2 regions of the Rossellomorea sp. H136 genome follow, and region 1 is predicted to be linked to the other one. Evidence: a T-box and tRNA genes for the amino acid it is inferred to sense, from the RefSeq annotation. Region 1 holds a T-box; the other holds one or more tRNA genes.

Evidence for each region. The T-box of region 1 lies ahead of leuS (leucine--tRNA ligase). A T-box ahead of a tRNA ligase gene usually reads a tRNA of that ligase, here a tRNA-Leu.
Region 2: it has a tRNA-Leu gene. The T-box ahead of leuS (leucine--tRNA ligase) is inferred to sense a tRNA for this amino acid. The anticodon was not compared.

What each region holds. Positions count from the first base shown of each region.
Region 1 is NZ_CM166371.1:3,883,562-3,893,997, reverse strand. It holds gene mnmL (tRNA modification radical SAM protein MnmL/YtqA) at 1-656, opposite strand, end outside; gene ACYH0O_RS19840 (YtzC family protein) at 858-1,151, shown strand; gene ACYH0O_RS19835 (hypothetical protein) at 1,148-1,312, shown strand; gene ACYH0O_RS19830 (MDR family MFS transporter) at 1,467-2,654, shown strand; gene ACYH0O_RS19825 (cupin domain-containing protein) at 3,001-3,510, opposite strand; gene ACYH0O_RS19820 (sigma-54 interaction domain-containing protein) at 3,685-5,043, shown strand; gene ACYH0O_RS19815 (GntP family permease) at 5,341-6,663, shown strand; gene ACYH0O_RS19810 (3-hydroxybutyrate dehydrogenase) at 6,679-7,455, shown strand; T-box leader at 7,728-7,950, shown strand; gene leuS (leucine--tRNA ligase) at 8,037-10,436, shown strand, end outside.
Region 2 is NZ_CM166371.1:246,866-257,301, reverse strand. It holds rRNA gene ACYH0O_RS01440 (23S ribosomal RNA) at 94-3,029, opposite strand; rRNA gene ACYH0O_RS01435 (16S ribosomal RNA) at 3,254-4,805, opposite strand; tRNA gene ACYH0O_RS01430 (tRNA-Gly) at 4,901-4,974, opposite strand; tRNA gene ACYH0O_RS01425 (tRNA-Pro) at 4,989-5,065, opposite strand; tRNA gene ACYH0O_RS01420 (tRNA-Arg) at 5,121-5,197, opposite strand; tRNA gene ACYH0O_RS01415 (tRNA-Leu) at 5,216-5,301, opposite strand; tRNA gene ACYH0O_RS01410 (tRNA-Leu) at 5,385-5,466, opposite strand; tRNA gene ACYH0O_RS01405 (tRNA-Lys) at 5,496-5,571, opposite strand; tRNA gene ACYH0O_RS01400 (tRNA-Gln) at 5,577-5,651, opposite strand; tRNA gene ACYH0O_RS01395 (tRNA-Asp) at 5,733-5,809, opposite strand; tRNA gene ACYH0O_RS01390 (tRNA-Glu) at 5,941-6,012, opposite strand; tRNA gene ACYH0O_RS01385 (tRNA-Ser) at 6,027-6,117, opposite strand; tRNA gene ACYH0O_RS01380 (tRNA-Asn) at 6,125-6,199, opposite strand; gene ACYH0O_RS01375 (SprT family protein) at 6,328-6,804, opposite strand; gene cmpA (cortex morphogenetic protein CmpA) at 6,954-7,067, shown strand; gene ACYH0O_RS01365 (Tex family protein) at 7,156-9,324, opposite strand; gene ACYH0O_RS01360 (PP2C family serine/threonine-protein phosphatase) at 9,737-10,333, opposite strand; gene sigB (RNA polymerase sigma factor SigB) at 10,333-10,436, opposite strand, start outside.

The sequences.
Region 1 (10,436 bases):
TTGGCCACTTCACTTGCCGTTTCCATCATCATTTTTTCATCTTCTTGAGGAAGTCCGTTAATAATATGAGAACACACCCGTATACCGTGTTTTCTTAATTTATTGACTCCATCGACATAGCACTGATAATCGTGGGCCCTATTGATCAATCCGGCGGTTTTCTCATGAACGGTTTGCAGGCCCAGTTCTACCCATAAATAGGTTCTTTCGTTCAATTCAGCCAAGTATTCGACCACATCGTCAGGAAGACAGTCCGGGCGGGTAGCAATGGAAATACCTATAACTCCCTCTTGCCCGAGAACTGATTCATATCTCTCTCTTAGCACATCCACAGGTGCATGAGTGTTTGTGAATGCTTGGAAATACGCCATATACTTCCCGTCTTTCCACTTCTTATGCATTCTTTCTTTAATGTCATTGAATTGCTTTTCTAAGGAGTCGACCCTGCTTCCGGCAAAGTCCCCAGAGCCGGCAACACTGCAAAATGTACAGCCGCCATGGGCAACCGTGCCATCCCGGTTCGGGCAATCAAAGCCGCCATCGAGGGCAACCTTAAAGACTTTATGTCCAAAGTGATTTCGTAAATGGTAGTTCCATGTATGATATCGCTTTAAATCTGTGGCATATGGAAATGGGTTTGTCTCGATGACAAACACCTCCTACGTTTCAATGTGTGTAACAGTATGTATGACGCTCAAAAAGATTTTAACATGAACACGGGGTCAAATGTATCCTGCATAGAGAAATAGGCGAAGATTACCACTTCTGAAACGGGCAATCAGGTTCAAACTAAGATGGAGGAGAGTAAGGATGGGACCTTCCTCTTCTTTATTCTATACGTCAAGGAGGTAGTCGAAATGGCAACAAGAAATTCGGTTGATGAATGCATTCAAAAGTGTGAAGATGCCATTCGTTACGCTCAAGAACAATATAAATCAGGGACACAGCAAGAGCATTACCACGATGTGGAATACACTCAAGCCATGCAGCAACTTGAAGCAGCGGTGAATGATGTGGCTCATTTGGCCAATAGCGCAAACTCTCAACAGCGTGAACAATTGCATCGCATGAGACTTCAGCTTCAGGCCTTACAAAATGAAATGATTCTGTTAGATCATGATCCAAATGTAGTAGGAGGTAAATTACATTGACCACTCGTTCTGATAAAAAAAACCCTGAACAAAAAACCCGCAGTGATTTCCGTAATTTAGATACAGAATTCGGAGCTGAAAACAATCCTGTCAAAGCTGCAAAAAAGCGCTACGAAAAAAAGGGACAGCCTGTTAAATCAGATCATCATAACGGAAAATAATGGACTGAAACTAGGTGCTCTTTATAATGGGGCACCTGGTTTTTTTAGTAGAAAAAAGGACATCTATTTTAAGAAATAATTCTTGCCCCCTTTCACAAAAAAGAGTAAAATCCTTTTGGGACTCGAAATAAAATAGTGGAAAGGGGGCAGAATCATGCCCAAATCATTATGGTTGCTTGTCATTGGAATGATGGTGAATGTGACAGGTGCCTCTTTTTTATGGCCTCTTAATACCATTTATCTTCATGAGAATTTAGGGAAATCACTGTCTGTAGCGGGAATTGTGCTGATGATGAACGCTGGAGCGAGTGTAATAGGAAATCTGATCGGAGGAACACTTTTTGATAAGTTTGGTGGATACCGCTCGATATTAGTAGGAATTTCCATTACTTTGACTGCTCTGGTAGGGATGAATATTTGGCATGGCTGGCCACACTATGTGGTCTTTTTGACCATTGTTGGATTTGGCTCAGGGATCGTCTTTCCTTCCATGTATGCCATGGCAGGTTCGGTATGGCCTGAAGGTGGCCGAAAAGCATTCAATTCCGTCTATGTGGCGCAAAATATTGGAGTTGCTGTTGGAGCTGCATTAGGAGGATTCGTAGCCTCGTTTTCCTTTAACTATATATTCTTAGCGAATCTTAGTATGTATATCGTTTTTTTCTTCATTGCCTTATTGGGTTATCGAAACATTTCAGTTAACGGTCATCAAACATCCGTTTTGAATGAGTCTAAGGTGATAAAGGATAAATCGAAACTGAAGGCCCTGCTCTTCATTTGTGTTGCCTATTTATTATGCTGGATGGGCTATGTACAATGGCAATCCACCATTGCAACGTACACCCAGGAGATCAATATCAGCCTGAAACAATACAGCTTATTGTGGACGATCAATGGAGCGCTGATTGTGCTTGCACAGCCACTTTTATCAAAAGCAATCAAGCGTTTTGAACATAATTTAAAGCTTCAAATTATGATTGGGACGATTATTTTCATGGTATCGTTCGCAGTGGCTTCGATAGCTGATCAATTTCAATGGTTTGCCATTGCGATGATCATCCTGACGATTGGTGAAATGCTCATATGGCCGGCTGTTCCTACCATTGCTAACTCACTTGCTCCAAAAGGGAGAGAAGGATTCTATCAGGGAATCGTCAACAGTACAGCAACAGGAGGAAGAATGATCGGACCGTTTATCGGAGGAGTATTAGTGGACGTATTCAGCATGCAGGTGCTGTTTCTGACGTTGATCGCTTTCTTCATGGTCTCATTAGTCATTACCAGTCAATATGACCGACCGCTGAAAAAGAAAAGCCAAGTCTCCGTATCGGTTCAACAATAAAGAAAACCCCAATGAGGATTCATTGGGGTTTGTTTTTTCCATATAAAAAGGGCTCCCGTTTCCTACGGAAGCCCACTTGCAAAAAATTGAGGCGAGAGATCAGCAAACGCCACATCGTTTGTTGTCACAAGGACGTGATCCCCGACTTACACAATTCAGCTCATCGCTATAATAGAATAGCATAGGACTCATAAGAAAACAAGACTATTTCACAAAAAAAAATCTAATCGCTTAGATTATAGAAAGTTTTAGAATTATTCATAGTCGTTTCTAAGAAGCATTACTATAGTAAAATAGGAATGGGAAAATCGAATAAAAACGTAACGATTGGATGAAGAACGTTAGGTTAAACGATTTTCTTGAGCCAATATTTTATGAGTGGACCCGTATCCCCAAATACAGGGTCCAATGATGGAAGGGGGACGTTTTTAATTTCAACCAAAACATTCGGCCGTTCTCGTAATGAACCTTTTTTTAAATTATAATCATCACCGTTCGGATAGGCACCTGCGACTTTAAATTCGGGACGTGAGGATAATTTTTTATGACCGGTCCCGGCTGGAAGAATAATCACATCACCTTTATGAATCTTCACTTCTTTCCCAAGTTCGCCACCTAATTGAACTGTTGCCTCACCTTCCATAACTCCTAATACTTCATGTGCATTAATATGGTAATGGTGGTAATCATATATGCCATTTGTCCAGCTATTGAGCCATTGATTTCTGTTAAAGAGTTCTTCGGTGTCATGAGGATGATCAAGTGCATTCCGGTAAATGAGTACGGGCAGGTCCGGGCTATTCGGGATGATTCCATCGTCTTCGAAGTAAAATATTTTCAGTTCTGCGATTTTCATCCTTTCATTCCTCCATTCATTGTTAAAAAGTTTCCCTAATACCGAATACATTAAACCGATTCTATACTGGTAATTGAAATGATTGGAAAAACGCATTCATTTACGCAACGACAGTGAATGTATGTGCTACTATAGATGTATATGTTCTCTTTCAAAACAGAGGAGGCAAAGGAAATGAGCTTATTAAAAAAGGTATCCGTCGAAATGATTGAAATCATTCTTGAGAACGCTTTTGAATGGTTGGTCGTCGTTGATAACGAAGGTACGATTATTTATATAAATGACAATTACTGTCACTTTCTTGAGGTTGAACGAGATAAAGCAATCGGCTCACATGTGACTAACGTCATCGAAAACACACGTATGCATATCGTTGCAGGCAGTGGCAAAGAGGAAGTGGCGGACCTTCAATATATAAAAGGAAACTATATGATCGCCAATCGAATTCCGATTCGGGTTGATGGGAAGGTGATAGGAGCATTTGGATCGGTGATCTTCCGGGATACGAGTGAATGGATGCAAATGAGTTCTCACGTAAAGAACATGATGTCGAAAATTCAAAGCTACATCCAGGATATCAATACCGGCGTGAAATACACGCTGAATGATATCATCGGTGAATCACCCGGAATGAATGAATTGAAGGACAAAGCTCAAATGATTGCCCCCAGTGATATTTCGGTCTTGATCAGAGGTGAGAGTGGAACGGGTAAAGAGCTGTTCGCCCATAGTATTCACCAGCTGAGCGAAAGAAGCGGACAACCTTTTATTAAAGTGAACTGTGCCGCGATCCCAGAGCAGCTTCTGGAATCAGAGCTATTCGGTTACGAAGAAGGAGCATTTACAGGAGCCAAAAAGGGTGGGAAAAAAGGGAAGTTTCAGCTGGCTCATAAGGGAACACTTTTCCTTGATGAAATCGGGGACATGCCTCTAAACATGCAGGCGAAGCTTCTCAGGGCTTTACAGGAAGGGGAGGTCGAGGCAGTCGGTTCAAACCGTGTGCAACATGTGGATGTCCGCATCATCGCAGCCACGAACCGCCCACTCGAAAAAATGATGGAAGAAAAGCGATTTCGAAGCGACCTCTACTATCGTATTAATGTAGTCCCCTTTCAAATTCCGCCTCTCCGTGAGAGGAAGGAAGATATCGAGAATTTAGCTGCCTTTTTCTTAGAAAAATCCACAAAATCATCAGGGAAACGGATCCAAGGGTTTGAAAACGAAGTGATGCAGATATTTCGTTCCTATAGCTGGCCTGGGAATCTGCGTGAATTAGAAAATGTCATTAACGCTTCCACCTATTTGTCTAATGAAAACTGGATATCTCTTCAGTCACTGCCTTCTTATATGAAGGTTAGAAACTTATATGATGTCGACTCTAAAACATTAAAAGAAATCCTTGAAGAAACGGAGAAGTCCGTGTTGATTCAAAGTCTGCAAACTCATCAGCACGACAAACGAAAGGTTGCTGAGACACTGGGGATAAGTAAATCAAGCATGTATGAGAAATTAAATAAATATCAGCTTCTATGATATGGTTGTGCCGGAAGTCCGGAAATGTGGAAAATAGTCCATATTTCCGGACTGTTTTATTTTTCGTGTAAATATGTACATTTCGTGACTAAAATGCTGAATTTGTCCAGAATCCTGGAATCCTTGTAATGTGTGCGTGAGAAAATGAGTGATTGATTAGTAATCTGAAAGTTGGCACAATTATTGCATGTATTCTATTTGAAAGTATTTTATGGAAAGGAGAGAAGAAGATTAGATAAAAATGTAAACGATTTCATTTTCAGGTGATCATATTTAGAGAACAAAGGGGGAAATATCATGTTAAGCATGATCGGTCTTATTGGAGGACTCATTTTATTAATCTTTTTAACTATGAGGGGCATGAACATATTGATTGTTGGTCCCATATCGGCTTTATTTGTTGCAGTGTTGAGTGGAATGCCGCTCTTTCCGCAGTTAGCGGGTGAAGGGGAAGCGAATCTCGTTTCAAACTATATGTCGGGTTTTACAAGCTTCGTCGCTGCCTGGTATCTGATGTTCTTATTGGGTGCCGTTTTCGGAAAAGTGATGGAAGACAGCGGGGCCGCTGATAGTGTCTCCAGGTTTGTAGTTGAAAAACTAGGGATGAAGTATGCCGTGTTCGCCATTGTGCTTGCCTGTGCGGTTTTAACATACGGGGGAGTCAGTCTCTTTGTAGTGGCATTCTCTGTTTATCCTATGGCCGTTAGTTTATTTAAACAAGCGGATCTGCCGCGTCGTTTCATTCCTGCGGCATTAGCATTCGGGTCGGTTACGTTCACGATGACATCTGCAGGGTCACCGGAAATCCAAAACTGGATTCCGATTGAATATCTTGGTACAACACCATATGCAGGCTGGGAAGTCAGCTTGATCGTAGCCGTGTTTATGGCGGTGTTTGGCTACTGGTGGTTAAAGCGTATGATCACCAAAGCAGTCAATAAAGGAGAGAAGTTCCATTCACGTGAAGAAGATCCGGTCATTGATGAAGGAAGACCTTTACCTAACCCTTTTATGGGATTGGTTCCATTATTAGTCGTACTTATTCTGGCTTTCACTTTCCACGATTCTTTAAAACAATCAGCACTTATTATAGCCTTATTAGGTGGCGTGATCTCGGCTTATGTGTTAAATCGCAAATATTTCAAAGGCTTCTGGGGTGCTGTTTCCGAAGGTACGGTCGGAGCATTGATTGCCATCGGTAACACAGCAGCCGTCGTTGGATTCGGAGGAGTAGCCAAAGCCGTTCCAGCCTTTAGTACAGCCGTTGATGTCATGACGAATATTCCTGGATCCCCATTGATCGGTGGAGCCATCGCAGTCAGTGTGATAGCAGGGATGACCGGTTCAGCCTCCGGTGGTCAAGCGATCGCATTGCCGATCCTCGCTCCTCACTACGTTGATATGGGTGTGAATCCTGAAGCACTTCACCGGGTAGTGGCGATATCTTCAGGAGCACTGGATTCATTGCCGCACAATGGATATGTCGTGACGACGATCCGCTCGATCTGTAATGAATCACATGGAGAAGCGTATGGTGCGGTAGGTGCAGTAACCGTCATTGTCCCACTTATCGGATTAGCATTAGCGATTCTTTTATTCTCATTTGGCGTAGGGATCTAAGAAAGGAGTATCATCATGGTTGAAAATAAAGTTGTATTCATAACAGGTGCAGCGCAAGGGATCGGCTTCGAAATCGGAAAAGAATTCGCTGCTAACGGAGCAAAAGTCATACTGACGGATCTGCAGGAAGATACCGTTCAAAAAGCCTCTGAGGCCATTAAGGCTGAAGGATATGATGTTCTTGGATTGCGCTGTGACGTGACATCGGAAGCCGAATTAAAAGAGGCTATCGCTAAAACGGTGGATCATTACGGGAAGTTGGATGTATTAATCAATAATGCAGGGCTTCAGCATGTGTCCCATATTGAAGAGTTCCCGACTGAGAAATTTGAACTCCTCATAAAAGTGATGTTGACCGCTCCTTTTGTCGCGATAAAGCATGTCCTCCCTCACATGAAGGAGCAGGGAGCGGGACGGATCATCAACATGGCGTCCATTAATGGATTAGTCGGTTTTTCCGGCAAAGCAGCCTATAATTCTGCCAAACACGGAGTCATCGGCCTGACGAAGGTAGCGGCATTGGAAGCGGCACAGCATGGAATTACCGTGAATGCGGTTTGTCCGGGGTACGTGGACACTCCGCTGGTTCGCAATCAGCTGGGGGACCTTGCCAAAACGCGAAATATACCGTTTGAAAAAGTGATAGAAGAAGTCATCTATCCTCTCGTACCGCAGAGAAGATTGCTGGATGTAAAAGAAATTGCAGACTATACGATGTTCCTGTGCAGTGATGCAGCGAAGGGAATTACCGGGCAGGCAGTTGTGTTGGATGGAGGATATACGGTTCAATAGCCTGGTGAGAGAAACGGCCTGTTAGGAGGTCGTTTCTGGGGTGTAAGGGTTTGGGTAAAAACGTAAAACGGCTGGATTATCTTCAGTATTGGCTGGACTTCCCGAGAAACGGCTGAATTTTCATCAAAGAGGACCAAGCTTCCCAATAAGCGACACCTGTAATCCCAACCAATTCAATAAATTCACAAAAATCTCCCTCGCAAACCAAACAATAGGCTTGCGCTTCTGTATATTTTTCACTAAAATAGTGAATACATATATTGTTTACCTATATTGAAACGTTGATCAGGAGTAGTAATGAAAGATTTCTGTCGTAGAGAGTTGACGGGTGGTGAAAGTCAACCAGAAGCATCATGAACTCGCCTGCTGAGTTGCAAGTGTGAACCAATAGTAAGACTTGCCGTTTTCCGCGTTAAGGATGAATGAAGCTGAGTGCGCGTACACTAATGTGGGTGGTACCGCGGGAGAATGTTAATACAAACTCTCGTCCCAAATATTTATTTGGGATGAGGGTTTTTTTATTTTTTTGAAAAAAAGAAAGGCACCTGCCTTTCGAATGACAATTAAAGGAGGATCTCAATATGAGTTTTGATCATAAAAGTGTTGAGACAAAATGGCAGAAGTATTGGGAAGCAAACAAGACGTTCAAGGCGACTGAAGATGAAGGGAAAGCCAATTTCTACGCACTGGATATGTTCCCGTATCCATCAGGCGCAGGTCTTCACGTAGGACATCCGGAAGGGTTTACAGCAACGGACATCCTTTCCCGCATGAAGCGTATGCAAGGGTACAATGTCCTTCATCCGATGGGGTGGGATGCATTCGGTTTACCCGCTGAGCAGTATGCCCTTGATACAGGGAATGACCCGGCAGAATTCACACAAAAAAATATCGATACATTCCGCCGTCAAATTAAATCACTAGGTTTTTCATATGATTGGGATCGCGAAGTCAATACGACAGATCCGGGCTACTACAAATGGACGCAATGGATCTTTACCAAGCTTTATGAAAAAGGCTTGGCTTATGTGGATGAGGTTGCCGTGAATTGGTGTCCGGCACTGGGGACGGTCCTTGCCAATGAAGAAGTCATTGATGGGAAGAGCGAACGCGGAGGGCATCCTGTGGAGCGCCGTCCAATGAAACAGTGGATGCTGAAGATCACCGCTTATGCCGACCGTCTTGTGGAAGACCTTGAAGATGTAGACTGGCCTGAAAGTATTAAAGATATGCAACGCAACTGGATCGGACGCTCTGAAGGAGCAGAAGTGAACTTTATAATCGAAGGTCATGACAAATCATTCGATGTCTTCACGACACGTCCTGATACGATCTTTGGTGCAACATATGCAGTTCTTGCCCCTGAGCATCCATTTGTTGAAAAAATTACGACGGATGAACAACGTGAGAAAGTGAATGAGTATATCGATAAGATCAAGTCAAAAAGTGATCTTGAACGTACAGATCTTGCAAAAGAAAAAACGGGTGTATTCACAGGCGCCTATGCGATCAATCCGGCTAACGGAAGCAAAATGCCGATCTGGATTGCCGATTACGTTCTAATGAGCTACGGTTCTGGTGCAATCATGGCTGTTCCTGCTCATGACGAAAGAGATTATGAGTTTGCCAAGGAATTCGATCTTCCAATCGTGGAAGTGGTCGCTGGAGGTAACGTTGAGAAAGAGGCTTATACAGGTGACGGAGATCATGTGAACTCTGATTTTCTTGATGGAATGGGTAAGGAAGAGGCAATAACAAAAGCCATTTCCTGGTTGGAAGAGAAGAATATCGGAACCAAGAAAGTAACGTACCGTCTGCGTGACTGGTTATTCAGCCGTCAGCGTTACTGGGGTGAACCGATTCCAGTCATCCACTGGGAAGATGGCACAACGACGACTGTTCCAGAAAGTGAGCTTCCACTTGTCCTTCCGAAGACGACTGAAATCAAACCGTCCGGTACAGGTGAATCTCCACTTGCGAACATCAGTGAATGGGTGAATGTTGAAGACCCTGAAACAGGTAAAAAAGGCCGCCGTGAAACAAACACAATGCCTCAGTGGGCAGGAAGCTGCTGGTACTATATTCGTTATATCGATCCACATAACGAAGAAGCCCTAGCCGATGCGAAGAAAATGGAAAATTGGCTGCCGGTCGATACGTATATCGGAGGAGCCGAGCATGCGGTCCTGCACTTGCTTTATGCCCGTTTCTGGCATAAATTCCTTTATGATATCGGCGTAGTGCCAACGAAAGAGCCGTTCCAAAAGCTGTTCAACCAAGGAATGATCCTGGGTGAAAATAATGAAAAAATGAGTAAATCAAAAGGGAATGTTGTCAATCCGGATGAGGTGGTAGAATCTCACGGAGCAGATACCCTGAGGCTTTATGAAATGTTCATGGGTCCATTGGAAGCTTCCATCGCATGGAGTACAAACGGACTGGACGGAGCCCGTCGCTTCCTTGACCGTGTATGGCGTCTGCTTGTCGAGGAAGATGGTACACTTTCCTCGAAAGTGACAGATGCACAGAACAGTGACCTGGACAAAACATATAATCAAACCGTGAAAAAAGTGACAGAGGACTACGAGGGGCTTCGTTTCAACACAGGAATTTCTCAGCTGATGGTATTCATCAATGATGCGTACAAAGCTGACACACTTCCTAAAAACTATGTGGAAGGTTTCATTAAGATGCTGGCACCGATCGCTCCGCATATGACAGAAGAACTTTGGAGCAAGCTTGGTCACGAAGGAACGCTTTCCTACGAAGCATGGCCGACATTCGATGAATCGAAGCTTGTCGACAACGAAGTCGAAATCGTTCTTCAAGTGAACGGTAAAGTGAAGGCGAAAGTCATGATCCCTCGCGATATGAACAAAGAGGATCTAGAAAAAACCGCCATGGAAAACGATGAAATCAAAAGCCAAATCGAAGGCAAAACCATTCGCAAAGTCATTGCTGTACCAGGCAAACTAGTGAAC
Region 2 (10,436 bases), 1.3 Mb from region 1:
AATTGAAGGATTGTTCCTTCAAAACTAGATAAAGAATTGATGTCAAGAAAGCCGAATATCGACCAATTGTTGTTCATTTAAAAATGACTCTTTGTGGTTAAGTCCTCGATCGATTAGTATCAGTCAACTCCACATGTCGCCATGCTTCCATCTCTGACCTATCTACCTAGTCATCTTCTAGGGATCTTACTCACATACGTGATGGGAAATCTCATCTCGAGGGGGGCTTCATGCTTAGATGCTTTCAGCACTTATCCCTTCCGCACATAGCTACCCAGCGATGCCTTTGGCAAGACAACTGGTACACCAGCGGTGCGTCCATCCCGGTCCTCTCGTACTAAGGACAGCTCCTCTCAAATTTCCTGCGCCCACGACGGATAGGGACCGAACTGTCTCACGACGTTCTGAACCCAGCTCGCGTACCGCTTTAATGGGCGAACAGCCCAACCCTTGGGACCGACTACAGCCCCAGGATGCGATGAGCCGACATCGAGGTGCCAAACCTCCCCGTCGATGTGGACTCTTGGGGGAGATAAGCCTGTTATCCCCGGGGTAGCTTTTATCCGTTGAGCGATGGCCCTTCCATGCGGAACCACCGGATCACTAAGCCCGACTTTCGTCCCTGCTCGACTTGTAGGTCTCGCAGTCAAGCTCCCTTGTGCCTTTACACTCTGCGAATGATTTCCAACCATTCTGAGGGAACCTTTGGGCGCCTCCGTTACTCTTTAGGAGGCGACCGCCCCAGTCAAACTGCCCACCTGACACTGTCTCCCACCCCGATAAGGGGCGCGGGTTAGAATTTCAATACAGCCAGGGTAGTATCCCACCGATGCCTCCACCGAAGCTGGCGCTCCGGCTTCCAAGGCTCCTACCTATCCTGTACAAGCTGTACCAAAATTCAATATCAGGCTACAGTAAAGCTCCACGGGGTCTTTCCGTCCTGTCGCGGGTAACCTGCATCTTCACAGGTACTATAATTTCACCGAGTCTCTCGTTGAGACAGTGCCCAGATCGTTACGCCTTTCGTGCGGGTCGGAACTTACCCGACAAGGAATTTCGCTACCTTAGGACCGTTATAGTTACGGCCGCCGTTTACTGGGGCTTCGATTCGCACCTTCGCTTGCGCTAAGCACTCCTCTTAACCTTCCAGCACCGGGCAGGCGTCAGCCCCTATACTTCGCCTTACGGCTTCGCAGAGACCTGTGTTTTTGCTAAACAGTCGCCTGGGCCTATTCACTGCGGCTCTCTCGGGCTTGCACCCTACCAGAGCACCCCTTCTCCCGAAGTTACGGGGTCATTTTGCCGAGTTCCTTAACGAGAGTTCTCTCGCTCACCTTAGGATTCTCTCCTCGCCTACCTGTGTCGGTTTGCGGTACGGGCACCTTTTTCCTCGCTAGAGGCTTTTCTTGGCAGTGTGGAATCAGGAACTTCGCTACTATAATTCGCTCGCTATCACAGCTCAGCCTTCACGATGATGGGATTTGCCTCATCATCAGCCTAACTGCTTAGACGCACATATCCAGCAGTGCGCTTACCCTATCCTCCTGCGTCCCCCCATTGCTCAAACGGAAAAGAGGTGGTACAGGAATATCAACCTGTTGTCCATCGTCTACGCCTATCGGCCTCGACTTAGGTCCCGACTAACCCTGAGCGGACGAGCCTTCCTCAGGAAACCTTAGGCATTCGGTGGATGGGATTCTCACCCATCTTTCGCTACTCATACCGGCATTCTCACTTCTAAGCACTCCACCAGTCCTTACGGTCTAGCTTCGCAGTCCTTAGAACGCTCTCCTACCACTGACACCTAAAGGTGTCAATCCACAGCTTCGGTGATACGTTTAGCCCCGGTACATTTTCGGCGCAGAGTCACTCGACCAGTGAGCTATTACGCACTCTTTAAATGGTGGCTGCTTCTAAGCCAACATCCTGGTTGTCTAAGCAACTCCACATCCTTTTCCACTTAACGTATACTTTGGGACCTTAGCTGGTGGTCTGGGCTGTTTCCCTTTCGACTACGGATCTTATCACTCGCAGTCTGACTCCCATGGATAAGTCTTTGGCATTCGGAGTTTGTCTGAATTCGGTAACCCGATGAGGGCCCCTAGTCCAAACAGTGCTCTACCTCCAAGACTCTTACACATGAGGCTAGCCCTAAAGCTATTTCGGAGAGAACCAGCTATCTCCAAGTTCGATTGGAATTTCTCCGCTACCCACACCTCATCCCCGCACTTTTCAACGTGCGTGGGTTCGGACCTCCATTCAGTGTTACCTGAACTTCATCCTGGACATGGGTAGATCACCTGGTTTCGGGTCTACGACCACATACTCAATTCGCCCTATTCAGACTCGCTTTCGCTGCGGCTCCGTCTCATCGACTTAACCTTGCATGGGATCGTAACTCGCCGGTTCATTCTACAAAAGGCACGCCATCACCCGTTAACGGGCTCTGACTACTTGTAGGCACACGGTTTCAGGTTCTATTTCACTCCCCTTCCGGGGTGCTTTTCACCTTTCCCTCACGGTACTGGTTCACTATCGGTCACTAGGGAGTATTTAGCCTTGGGAGATGGTCCTCCCAGCTTCCGACGGGATTTCACGTGTCCCGCCGTACTCAGGATCCACTCAAGAGAGAATGAAGTTTCAACTACAGGGTTGTTACCTTCTTTGACGAGCCTTTCCAGACTTCTTCGTCTACTTCATTCCTTTGTAACTCCGTATAGAGTGTCCTACAACCCCAAGAGGCAAGCCTCTTGGTTTGGGCTACATCCCGTTTCGCTCGCCGCTACTCAGGGAATCGCAATTGCTTTCTCTTCCTCCAGGTACTTAGATGTTTCAGTTCCCTGGGTCTGCCTTCCATACTCTATGTATTCAAGTAAGGATATTGTTCCATTACGAACAATGGGTTCCCCCATTCGGAAATCTCTGGATCAAAGCTCACTTACAGCTCCCCAAAGCATATCGGTGTTAGTCCCGTCCTTCGTCGGCTCCTAGTGCCAAGGCATCCACCGTGCGCCCTTCATAACTTAACCGAATTGGTTGTTACATCAGGTTTAAAACCTAAAATGGCGATACTCGGTAATTTCTTGACTATCAATTTATCTTTATCTAGTTTTCAAAGAACAAACACATTTTGATCTCGTAAGAGACAAAAAGTTTTGATGGATGGTTATTTTGCTTTCGCAAAAAACCTTATTAAACCATCAAAACTGAACAAAACTTCGACGTGTCAAACGTTTTAGTAAATCTTCCTTAGAAAGGAGGTGATCCAGCCGCACCTTCCGATACGGCTACCTTGTTACGACTTCACCCCAATCATCTGTCCCACCTTAGGCGGCTGGCTCCAAAAGGTTACCTCACCGACTTCGGGTGTTACAAACTCTCGTGGTGTGACGGGCGGTGTGTACAAGGCCCGGGAACGTATTCACCGCGGCATGCTGATCCGCGATTACTAGCGATTCCAGCTTCATGTAGGCGAGTTGCAGCCTACAATCCGAACTGAGAACGGTTTTATGGGATTGGCTAAACCTCGCGGTCTTGCTGCCCTTTGTACCGTCCATTGTAGCACGTGTGTAGCCCAGGTCATAAGGGGCATGATGATTTGACGTCATCCCCACCTTCCTCCGGTTTGTCACCGGCAGTCATCTTAGAGTGCCCAACTGAATGCTGGCAACTAAGATCAAGGGTTGCGCTCGTTGCGGGACTTAACCCAACATCTCACGACACGAGCTGACGACAACCATGCACCACCTGTCACTCTGTCCCCCGAAGGGGAAAGCCCTATCTCTAGGGTTGTCAGAGGATGTCAAGACCTGGTAAGGTTCTTCGCGTTGCTTCGAATTAAACCACATGCTCCACCGCTTGTGCGGGCCCCCGTCAATTCCTTTGAGTTTCAGTCTTGCGACCGTACTCCCCAGGCGGAGTGCTTAATGCGTTAGCTGCAGCACTAAGGGGCGGAAACCCCCTAACACTTAGCACTCATCGTTTACGGCGTGGACTACCAGGGTATCTAATCCTGTTTGCTCCCCACGCTTTCGCGCCTCAGTGTCAGTTACAGACCAGAAAGTCGCCTTCGCCACTGGTGTTCCTCCAAATATCTACGCATTTCACCGCTACACTTGGAATTCCACTTTCCTCTTCTGCACTCAAGTTCCCCAGTTTCCAATGACCCTCCACGGTTGAGCCGTGGGCTTTCACATCAGACTTAAGAAACCACCTGCGCGCGCTTTACGCCCAATAATTCCGGACAACGCTTGCCACCTACGTATTACCGCGGCTGCTGGCACGTAGTTAGCCGTGGCTTTCTGGTTAGGTACCGTCAAGGTACCGCCCTATTCGAACGGTACTTGTTCTTCCCTAACAACAGAGTTTTACGATCCGAAAACCTTCATCACTCACGCGGCGTTGCTCCGTCAGACTTTCGTCCATTGCGGAAGATTCCCTACTGCTGCCTCCCGTAGGAGTCTGGGCCGTGTCTCAGTCCCAGTGTGGCCGATCACCCTCTCAGGTCGGCTACGCATCGTCGCCTTGGTGAGCCGTTACCTCACCAACTAGCTAATGCGCCGCGGGTCCATCTGTAAGTGATAGCTAAAAGCCACCTTTCAACATTTCCTCATGCGAGGAAATGAGTTATCCGGTATTAGCCCCGGTTTCCCGGAGTTATCCCAGTCTTACAGGCAGGTTACCCACGTGTTACTCACCCGTCCGCCGCTGACTGATGGGAGCAAGCTCCCATCAATCCGCTCGACTTGCATGTATTAGGCACGCCGCCAGCGTTCGTCCTGAGCCAGGATCAAACTCTCCGATAAAAGTTTGAATAGCTCTTTAAAAATAAATCTAGAATTAACGTTGACGTATTGTCTTGTTTTGTTCAGTTTTCAAGGTTCAATAATAAGGTTTAAATTGGAGCGGGTGAAGGGAATCGAACCCTCATCATCAGCTTGGAAGGCTGAGGTTTTACCACTAAACTACACCCGCATATAATATTGTGATGGTCGGGAAGACAGGATTCGAACCTGCGACCCCTTGGTCCCAAACCAAGTGCTCTACCAAGCTGAGCTACTTCCCGCTAGAAAAGCATATGTATTACATTGAGTATGAAACACTCGCTTGTAGAAACAAGATGGCGCGCCCGAGAGGAGTCGAACCCCTAACCTTTTGATCCGTAGTCAAACGCTCTATCCAATTGAGCTACGGGCGCAATATGTTTTAAAATCTTTGGTGCGGCCGAGAGGACTTGAACCTCCACGGGGTCGCCCCCACTAGGCCCTCAACCTAGCGCGTCTGCCATTCCGCCACGACCGCGTTTCAAGCGACAAACACTATTATAACGAGGATAATCTGCTATGTCAATAACTTTTTAATAGTTATTTCAAAGACTTTCAAAGTGCGGGTGAAGGGACTTGAACCCCCACGCCTTGCGGCGCCAGATCCTAAGTCTGGTGCGTCTGCCAATTCCGCCACACCCGCATAAATGATTTTGCTATTGCAAAAATCTTTGGTGAGCCATGAAGGACTCGAACCTTCGACCCTCTGATTAAAAGTCAGATGCTCTACCAACTGAGCTAATGGCTCTTAAATGGCTGGGCTAGCTGGATTCGAACCAACGCATGTCGCAGTCAAAGTGCGATGCCTTACCGCTTGGCTATAGCCCAATGTTCCGTCAAAAAGTGACGAGGTTTATATATTAACATGTCCAAAACATTAAAGTCAATAACTTTTTAAAAGAAATAATCTGGCGGTCCGGACGGGACTCGAACCCGCGACCTCCTGCGTGACAGGCAGGCATTCTAACCAACTGAACTACCGGACCAGAGTTTTTTGCGCCAGCAAAATAACTTTCATTACCTCGCGACAGCGAAAATAACTATCATTACCTTGACGATAGTCAAAATAACTTTCATTGCCTTGCGTAAGCAAAACGAGTTACAAATAATAAAAAAATGACCCATACGGGATTCGAACCCGTGTTACCGCCGTGAAAGGGCGGTGTCTTAACCGCTTGACCAATGGGCCATGTTTAAAAGTAATGGCGGAGAAGGAGGGATTTGAACCCTCGCGCCAGTTGCCCGACCTACACCCTTAGCAGGGGCGCCTCTTCAGCCACTTGAGTACTTCCCCATAAAAATGGCTCCGCAGGCAAGATTCGAACTTGCGACCGATCGGTTAACAGCCGATAGCTCTACCACTGAGCTACTGCGGAACGTAAAGAATTTTTCGCTTAACTCGTCTTATCGACTCTTTAGATTATAATGACTCATCTATTTATTGTCAACTACTTTCAAACACTTTTTATCACAAATAGTTGATCATAATCAGAGGATTAACCACTCAGGATTTGTCTTTCTTCATAATAACTTCCTTCACTAATTTAAGCCTGCCTTTACAACGTCCACATACGTATTTTCTTATATTGATCTTCCTTCTTCTTTTAAACTCCAACCCGCACTTCGAGCACACATAAATCAAATACCTTTTTCTATTATTCACACTCGTTAATATTGAACAATGTCTTGGACCCCCAACTTCATTTAGAAGTCTCTTAAAATCTTCATCTCCATGCTTATATCCTTTACCTTCAATATGCAAATGATAATGACACAACTCATGTTTAATGATTCCTATTAATTCATCCATACCATGCTCGTCAAAATATTTACGATTAATCTCGATATTATGACTACCTAACATATACCTTCCCCCAGTGGTTCTTAGCCTTGGGTTGAAATATGCCTTATGAAGAAAAGGCTTATGAAAAGATTGAATAGAAATTTTTTCAATAAGAAATTGCAGCTCAGTGTCCGTCATATGGAATCCTTCTTTCTTAATTAGAACATGACAACCTATTATAGCATAAACTAGATATCACCCTTACTGTTTCAGCATGACATAATACTCCGAGGAATGTCATTACATGGATTCAGCTGGCACTTTCTTAGAGATAAGGAGGTTACCCCATGCCTAACTGGCTTGTGAATCAATTGAGGAGAGCCTATTTTGAGAAGGATCGATATCAAATCAAACTCCTTAATCAATGCTGGTATTTTTACCGTAAGAAGAACAGCTCTTAAGTATGGACATCTATCCTACCCCATCCCAAATGGCCAAAAGAGCTGACCTGAGATAGCATTCACTACCCCGCAGTCAGCTCTTACATGATTATTGAATCATCGTCAATGCGACTCTGCCTTTTTGAACATCCACGCTGTCAACCCAAACGGTCACAACATCCCCAACAGACACCACATCTAATGGATGCTTAACGAAACCATTTTTCAGCTTTGAAATATGGACAAGTCCATCCTGTTTCACCCCTACATCAATAAACGCACCGAAATCCACTACATTTCTTACTGTCCCTTGCAACTCCATACCTTGTGTTAAATCTTCAAGTTTCAAGACATCCTTCTTAAGAAGAGGTTTAGGAAATTCATCCCGTGGATCACGCCCAGGTCTAATTAACGAATCTACAATATCTTTCAGAGTTAATCTCCCTATTTCCAACTCCTCAGAAACCTTTTCTAAATTCAATTGGTTCAAAGACTGTTTCAATTCTTCTGACCCGATGTCATTTACACTCAACCCAACCTTCGCAAGAAGTTTCTTCACATCGTTATAATTGTCCGGATGAATAGATGTTCGATCGAGAATCTCTTTCCCATCCATTATTCTTAGGAAGCCAATACATTGTTCGTATGTTTTTGCGCCAAGTCTTGGAATTTTCTTTAATTGTGCCCTGGAAACAAATTTGCCCTCTTCCTCTCTCTTTTTCACAATATTAGTAGCCACTGTTTTTGATAGCCCCGCAACATATTGCAATAGGGATGAGGAGGCAGTATTCACATTTACACCAACTTGGTTTACAGCCGTTTCTACCACAAAGGTTAGTGATTCATTTAGCTTCTTTTGTGAAACATCATGCTGGTATTGCCCAACTCCAACAGATTTAGGATCGATTTTCACTAATTCAGCTAACGGATCCTGCAATCTTCTTGCGATGGAGACGGCACTTCTTTCTTCAACCTGGAGGTCCGGGAACTCTTCTCTCGCCACATCTGATGCTGAATATACACTTGCTCCAGCTTCGTTGACAATTAAATAGAAGATCGGTTGATCTATATCTTTTAACACATTCACAACAAATTGCTCTGTTTCCCTGGATGCCGTGCCATTTCCAATAGCGACAACCTCAATCGAATATTTTGTCATTATCGCTTTGATCGCAGCTTCCGCCTTTGAGAGTTGAGATTGGGATGAATGTGGATAAATCACATTAATATCAAGAGTTTTTCCTGTTTCATCAATGACTGCTAATTTGCAGCCTGTTCGGAAAGCAGGGTCGACACCCAAGACCATTTTTCCTTTCATCGGCGGCTGAAGCAATAACTTTCTCAAGTTTTCAGAGAAGATATGAATGGCTTGATCCTCTGCTTTCTCTGTTAATTCATTACGAATTTCTCTCTCTACCGATGGTTGGATCAGTCTTTTATAGCTATCCTCCACTGCTTCTTTTACAAGAGGAACGGAAATGGAGTGAACATTTTTAATGACCTGTCTTTGTAAATAGTGCAGAATACCTTCTGAATCAGGCTGTATATTCACCTTTAATACATCTTCCTTTTCCCCTCGGTTCATTGCTAAAATCCGGTGAGGAACTACTTTGTGGATCGGTTCTTGATATGAGTAGTACATTTCGAAAACTTTTTTCTCGTCTTCCTCTTCCTTTTTCACCTTTGATTCAATTAACCCTTTTCGGAATGTATAACTTCTTATGTATTCTCGGTATGAAGCTTCATCGGAAATGTACTCTGCAATAATGTCTTTTGCTCCATTTAAAGCTTCATCGGTTGTCATTACTTCCTTATCTTCAGACACGTAGTGAGAAGCCTTTTCTGCAAGATCTCCTGATGCAGGGAAGCTTAGAATCCATTCTGCCAGGGGTTCCAGTCCTTTTTCTTTCGCTACGGTCGCTTTTGTTCTTCGTTTTTGCTTATATGGTCGGTACAAATCTTCTACCGTTTGCAGCTTATCCGCCTTTTTAATGGCCTGGGTTAACTCTTCAGTCAGCTTCCCTTGTTCTTCGATTAATCGAATAACTTCTTCTTTTCTTTGCTCTAAATTTTGCAAGTAATTCCATTTATCCATAATATTACGGATCTGAACTTCGTCTAGTGCTCCAGTCTGTTCTTTCCGATAACGCGCGATGAAAGGAACTGTATTTCCTTCCTCCAGTAGTGAGATGACGTTTTTCACATTTTTTATTGATAGGTTCAATTCTTTGGATACTTTGTTAAGTAATGGTTCTTGATTTGTTAATGTTGCTGCCAATTGTATTACCTCCATTGATAGGATTCTTGTTTATTTTACCATAACTGTCTTTGAGGATTGAAAAGTTGGCTTAACTTAAAGGAAGCATATATCTGTTGTATTGAAACGAAAGCTTTGCCACTGCAATTCTCACTGTTAACGTTCCTTTCCGCGGGTGAGGAAGTTGACCCTCCTCGGGCTTGCCCTGTGGGGTCTCGACCTTTCCTCTATTCCCCGCAGGAGTTAAGTGCCTTCCGCTACCATCCACTCTTCGCCTACTACATCACCATAAATATCCACACTAATCTCAAAGAAGAAAATTAACATTATTACGATTTTCAAAAATCGTTATTAGTTATACACATGAATTACAGGGTTAGTTATAATCCAACTGTTTTTGTAAAAGAGCCAAAAAAAACTTACCCTAAGACTGTTAGAGTAAGTTTCCAATAATATATGTTGTATCATCTGATGTACCGTCGACTAGAGATTGAATATCACCTAAAGCGCCATGAAGCGTTGGATACCTTTGAAGGATATTCTTTACTCCAGATATACTCAGTCCATCTGAGTGAATAAGGAATCTTGAGTTGGAATCGTAATGAAAACGTTGTGTCTTATATGTTTGCGGCCGTCCGGATAAATACCCGGTAACCGGTAATGGATACGTCATCTTTCCTTCAGGTGCATACATATAAAAACGTATATTTCCTACACAGCTATACACAAACTCTTTGGAATGGTAATACGCTTTAATAATCGCTACTGCAGCGCCACGTTTTTTCTGAAGAGCTTCGTTACACAGGCTCATGAGGGTTTCAACATCTTCGTGGTGATGCTCTTCAACTATTTCGGCGACTACATGAGACGATTCATAAGCAAACTTACCGCTACCTAAACCATCGGCCAAAACACAGATAAAGTAATCACTTGTAGAGGTATAGAAATAACTGTCTCCACAATAAGGATTTCCGTTTTTCGATACTTGCCCTGCATAAAGCTCTATTTCATTTTGTTGAAGATAAGCCATTAATAATGACTCTCCGAATCGTACATCTCTTCCTGAATGGCTTCCCTAAGCTTTTTAATCGCTCTTCTTTGTAAACGCGAAACATGCATTTGGGAAATACCGA